One region of the Vibrio ostreae genome, then DNA from elsewhere that is predicted to be linked to it. Evidence: predicted binding sites of a transcription regulator. Region 1 holds the regulator's gene; the other holds the start of a gene.
The links. The regulator MetJ, encoded in region 1, represses methionine synthesis genes. The targets are predictions, from matches to a motif close to TTAGACNTNTANANGTCTAA.
Positions count from the first base shown of each region.

Region 2: metN (methionine ABC transporter ATP-binding protein MetN) is a predicted target of MetJ. The motif match lies at 1,645-1,664, and genes of this name have one in related genera.

Region 1 is NZ_CP076643.1:2,994,702-2,997,842, forward strand. Features, by position in the region: gene KNV97_RS19905 (bifunctional aspartate kinase/homoserine dehydrogenase II) at 1-326, opposite strand, end outside; gene KNV97_RS19910 (O-succinylhomoserine (thiol)-lyase) at 326-1,492, opposite strand; gene metJ (met regulon transcriptional regulator MetJ) at 1,821-2,138, shown strand; gene KNV97_RS19920 (malic enzyme-like NAD(P)-binding protein) at 2,292-3,141, opposite strand, start outside.
Region 2 is NZ_CP076643.1:1,836,314-1,839,454, reverse strand. Features, by position in the region: gene KNV97_RS14500 (methionine ABC transporter permease) at 1-481, opposite strand, end outside; gene metN (methionine ABC transporter ATP-binding protein MetN) at 471-1,505, opposite strand; gene gmhB (D-glycero-beta-D-manno-heptose 1,7-bisphosphate 7-phosphatase) at 1,863-2,420, shown strand; gene treR (trehalose operon repressor TreR) at 2,449-3,141, shown strand, end outside.

The DNA.
Region 1 (3,141 bases):
AGTGGTGCGGTCAGTTCTCCCAGTGCGACGAACTCGCCGCTCAGCTCGGTCAGCAGATGGTCTGCGACTTCGCCTTCCAGCAAACCTTCAATCAACTGGACCTGGAACTGGCGCAGGGCCTGCAGCGCTTCGTGCGCGGCGCGGCCATCTTTGTTGAGCGCTTCAAGAAATTCAATCAGGCGGTTGGTGGTTTTACCGGCGGCAGACACCACCACCAGATCGTCGGCCTGAGAGTAGTCACGCAGAATGTGCGCGACCCGTTGATAACATTCCGGATCCGCAAGGCTGCTACCACCAAATTTATGCAGCTGACGTGAAACCGACATTAAAAGGCCTCCTTGGCTTTGGTGAAGGCCTGGTCGAGGTCGGCAATCAGATCGCTCGCATCTTCCAGACCCACCGACAGGCGCAGCAACTGCTGAGAGACGCCGGCTTCGGCCAGCGCTTCTTCGCCCATCGCGCGGTGAGTCATGCTGGCCGGATGACATACCAGGCTTTCCACGCCGCCCAGCGATTCGGCCAGTGAGAACAGCTGCAGTTCACCGACAAAATATTTCAGCTGCTCGAATGAACCGCCGAATTCAAAGCTCAGCATGGAACCAAAGCCAAGCTGCTGTTTCTTGGCGATGTCATGACCCGGATGATTTGGCAGGCTAGGGTGGTAAATCACTTTGACCAGCTCCTGGTTTTGCAGGTAAGCGAGGATTTGCTGCGAGCTCTCTTCATGCACGCGCATACGGGCCCCCAGGGTGCGCAGGCCACGCAAAGTCATGTAGCTGTCAAACGGCGTGCCGGTGGCGCCGATGCAGTTACCCCACCATGCCAGCTCGGTGGCGTGTTCGGCGTCTTTACTGATGATCACACCGCCAATCACATCCGAGTGACCATTGAGGTATTTAGTGGTCGAGTGCACCACGAAGTCGGCACCAAGCAGCAGAGGCTTTTGGTACACAGGGGTCAAAAAGGTATTGTCGACCGCTACCAGAGCACCGACCGCTTGCGCCTGCTGACAGATTTTCTCAATATCCACCACTCGTACCAGCGGGTTAGACGGCGTTTCCAGCAGCACCAGCTTTGGCTTCTGGGCAAAAGCTGCGGCCATTGCCGCGTCGTCAGACTGGTCAACAAACAGCACTTTGAAATCGCCTTTCTTGGCGCGGGTGTTGAACAGACGGTAAGTACCGCCATAGCAGTCATGTGGTGCGATAATGATTTCGCCCGGCGACAGGAATGCCGAGACCCACAGGTTCAGTGCTGATGTGCCGCAGTTGGTGACCACGGCATCCGCACCGGATTCCAGTTCAGACAGGGCTTGTTCTAGCAGGCCACGGTTCGGGTTGCCGGAGCGGGTGTAGTCGTATTTTGGCACTTCACCAAATGCAGGAAAGCCATAGTTGGTTGAGAGATAAATGGGTGGAACAACGGCGTGGTACTGGGTGTCAGATTCAATACCGGTGCGAACCGCGATGGTGGCTGGCTTGCGATTGGTCATGAGCGTTTCCTTTCCTGTCTGGTGTTTCCTGAATGGTTGATTCCCTGAGCTCTGTCACCGAGCGAATCGGGCTACAGAGCGGGCAATGGTAAGCATTGGCATAGCTGCTATTGGGATTTCAAACAATTCCGGGCGATGTGTAAATCCAATTCCGGGGTGAGCGGTGAAGCAAATGTTCACTCCGGTGAATAACATCACACTTTACTGCTCAAAAAAGAAGACGTCAACACTTCTAGACGTCTATATGTCTTTGCTTATGGCAGTAAATCCCGCTAAAATTGAGGTCTTTGAAAAACTCAACTCGAATTCAAATTTACGAAGGTGCGCAATGGCAGACTGGAACGGCGAATATATTAGCCCGTACGCGGAACATGGGAAGAAGAACGAGCAGGTCAAAAAGATCACTGTCTCGATTCCGCTTAAGGTACTTAAAGTGCTGACGGATGAACGTACTCGTCGACAGATCAATAATTTACGTCATGCCACTAACAGTGAACTGCTGTGTGAAGCGTTTCTGCATGCTTACACCGGTCAGCCGCTGCCAACCGACGAAGACCTGCGTAAAGACCGTCCGGATGATATTCCGACCGAGGCCAAAGCGCTGATGACGGCGATGGGTATCGAGTTTGAGGCATACGACGACTAAGTCGCTGTGCACCGCATCAGCATAAAAAAACCCTGGTTACTGACCAGGGTTTTTGCATTGTTAGCTCTCAGATCATTTTTAAGCATCAGGGCATTGTTAACCCGCAAGGATCAACGCTTCCGTCACCGGAGTGTTTATCCGGCATGCTGCTTACTAATCTTGCATATAGTTATGCGGCATCTCGATCCGTGCGACACCAGAGTCAACCGCAGCTTGTGCGACTGCCTTAGCCACGCGGGGCAGCAGGCGTGGATCCATGGGCTTAGGAATAATGTATTGATGACCGTAGGTCAGGCTGTCACTGCCTGCGGCTTGTAGTACGGCTGCCGGCACCTCTTCTTTCGCCAGTTGACGAATCGCTTCGACCGCCGCCAGTTTCATCTCATCATTGATTTCGCTGGCACGTACATCCAGCGCGCCGCGGAAGATGAACGGGAAACACAGCACGTTGTTGACCTGGTTCGGGTAGTCACTGCGTCCGGTGCCCATGATCAGGTCGTCACGCACCGCGTGAGCCAGCTCAGGTTTGATTTCCGGATCCGGGTTAGAGCAGGCGAACACCACAGGCTTGTCAGCCATCAGCTTCAGCGCGTCGGCGGACAGCAGGTTCGGGCCTGATACACCCAGGAACAGATCCGCGCCGGCAATCACATCTTCCAGGGTGCGTTTGTCGGTGTTGTTGGCAAACAGTTGCTTGTACTGGTTCAGATCGTCACGACGGGTGTGGATGACACCTTTACGGTCGAGCATGTAAATCTTCTCACGCATCGCACCGCACTTAATCAGCAGTTCCATACACGCTACCGCTGCGGCACCCGCACCCAGACAGACAATCACACACTCAGACAGTTCTTTGCCTTGCAGTTCAATCGCGTTCAGCATGCCTGCTGCGGTCACGATCGCCGTGCCGTGCTGGTCATCGTGGAACACTGGCACGTCACAACGTTCAATCAGGCGACGCTCGATCTCAAAACAGTCCGGCGCTTTGATGTCTTCCAGGTTG
Region 2 (3,141 bases), 1.2 Mb from region 1:
TGATGGTGATTGAGTTAATGATGGTTGGCATGGCTTCCGGCAGCAGCACTTTGCTGATGATCTGCATCGGGGTTGCCCCCATTGACTGAGCCGCTTCAACCAGACCGCTTGGTACTTCCAGCAGCGCGCCTTCAATCAGACGCGCGACAAACGGGATAGCACCGATAGTCAGCGGAACGATGGCGGCTGTGGTACCGATAAAGGTGCCGACAATAATTTTGGTCACAGGAATGATAGCGACCATCAGTACCAAGAAAGGTACCGAACGACCGATATTAACAATAGCACCCAATACCTTGTTCAGGCGTGGGTTTTCCAGTAATCCGCCTTTCTTGCTGGTGTGCAGAATCACACCCAGAGGAATACCAAAAACAAAGCCAACGATACCTGCTACGGCGACCATGTAGACGGTTTCCCAGGTTGCAGTTAGGAGAAGATCACCGTTGAGTGACAACCAGCTGCTTACAACATCAAAGGACATAACCAAGAACCTCTACTTTTACTTTGTGATCGCGAAGGTATTGCATTGCTGCAACGCTGTCGGCTTCGGTGCCGAAAATTTCAGCTACCATCATGCCGAATTTAACGCCGCCGGCATAATCGATGTCTGAACTCAGAATGCTGACATCAATATTATATTTACGTGCGATTTGTGACATCAGTGGTGCATCGACAGTCGCACCGGTGAACTCAAGGCGAACCAGTGGGCTGCTGCCTGCCACGCGCTGCTCATTCAGGCGTGCCTGGTAATCGTCCGGGATCGACAGATCCAGTGTTGAGCGGATAAATTTATTCGCCAGTTCAGTTTTGGCGTGGGCGAAAATGTCACCTACACTGCCTTTCTCAACCAGTTCACCGCCACCGATGATCGCCACTTCGTGACAGATGCTTTTTACCACGTCCATTTCGTGCGTGATCAGCAGCATGGTGATGTTCAGTTTGCGGTTAATCTCTTTCAGCAGCTCCAGAATCGACTGGGTGGTTGCCGGATCCAGTGCACTGGTTGCTTCGTCACACAGCAGCACTTTGGGATCACAAGCCAGGGCACGGGCAATCGCCACACGTTGCTTCTGACCACCACTCAGGTTAGCCGGGTAGGTATCACGTTTATCTGCCAGACCAACCAGTTTCAGCAGTTCAGTGACTTTACGCTCGATGTACTGTTCATCTTTGCCTGCCAGTTCAAGTGGCAGGGAGATGTTGCCAAACACAGTGCGCGATGACAGCAGATTGAAGTGCTGAAAAATCATGCCGATATTACGGCGGGTTTCCGACAGTTGTTTTGAATTCAGTTTAGTCAGATCGACACCGTCGACAATCACGCTGCCGTCGGTTGGAGTTTCCAACATGTTGACACAACGGATCAGAGTACTTTTCCCTGCACCTGAAGAACCGATAACACCGAAGATTGTGCCTTGTGCGATTTTAAGATTGATGTCCTTCAAGGCGTGAATTTCCTTATCACCTTGGTAGAACACTTTATTTACGTGACTAATTTCAATCATGTTTAAACCTGTGCAGGGATACTGAACCGGACGACGCTCATAATCCTGAGCCCTTCCGTGATTAACAGTATAAAATTTTGAACTCTCTCTCACTGGGGAGACGATGCTATGGTTTATCGACAATCAAGTCAATCGATATTTTGACGTCTAGACGTCTAAATGGGCCAATTTTAACTCCGAAAAAGTGATCGATGTAATACGGGAAAGTGATTAAATAGCAGGGAAAGAAATAAGGCGCATATGATGGCTCAGCGCGCTGTCGGGGAGCCCGCTGATAACCGGTGCAATCAAACTCGCATCTTGAGGTGACTCGGGTATAATCAAAACCAGTTATCTACCTTATTTGAGAGCAATATTTTGGCAAAACCTGCTGTGTTTTTAGATCGTGACGGCGTGATTAACGTTGACCATGGCTACGTGCATGATGAGCACGATTTTGAATTTATCGACGGTGTGTTCGAAGCAACGAAAAAGCTAAAAGCCATGGGCTACATGCTGGTGCTGGTGACGAACCAGTCGGGGATTGCCCGCGGCAAGTTCAGTGAAGATCGTTTTCTGTCGCTGACACAGTGGATGGACTGGAACTTCGTTGACAACGGCGTCGAGTTTGATGGTATCTATTATTGCCCGCACCATGCTGAACATGGCGTAGGTAAATATAAAGAAGACTGCGACTGTCGTAAGCCAAAACCGGGGATGTTCATCTCGGCGCGTGATTTTCTCAAAATCGATATGGCGAACTCGGTCATGGTAGGGGATAAAGCAGAAGACCTGATGGCCGCCGCCGCCGCTGGCGTGGGGACTAAGATTCTGGTGCGCACCGGCAAACCGGTCACCGAGCAAGGCGAAGCGCTGGCGGATGCTGTACTGGATAGCATCAGCAGCGTGCCTGAGTATCTGCAGTCACGCGGCTGATAAGCCGGTTTACTGCATTGGACCTGCTATGAGTAAAAAGCTCACCATTCTGGATATTGCCAAACTGTCTGGGGTTGGTAAATCGACGGTGTCCCGGGTTCTGACTCGGGATCCGAAAGTGAAACCGGAAACCCGTGCCAGAGTAGAGCAGGTGATTGCCGAACACGGTTATGTGCCATCCAAGTCCGCCCAGTCGATGCGTGGCGGACGGCAGAAAGTGGTGGGTGTGATTATTTCCCGCCTCGACTCGCCTTCAGAAAACCGCTCAGTCAGCAGTATGCTGCCGATACTCTATCAATATGGCTACGATGTCGTGATCATGGAAAGCCAGTTCGACCGTGCTAAAACAAGTGAACATCTCGAGGTGCTGGCCAGGCGTAACGTTGACGGGGTCATCGTGTTTGGTTTTACCGGGCTGGATATGGTCAGTCTGGCGCCATGGCATAATCGCGCCGTCGTGATTGCGATGGACAGCGCCAGCGTCTCTTCGATTAATTATGATAATTGCGGCGTGATTCGCGCGGCGCTGGCTCATCTTGAGCAGCAGCAGTTCAACCGGATTGCTTATATCGGGGTCGACCCGGGAGATAAGACCACCGGAGCGCTGCGACTTAATACCTATCTTGAATGGTGTGCCGAGCACGGCTATGCGGCCAATTATCAGACTGGGCAACTGAATCATCACAGTGCTTATCAGTTGGTCGACAAAGTGCTGACCGCC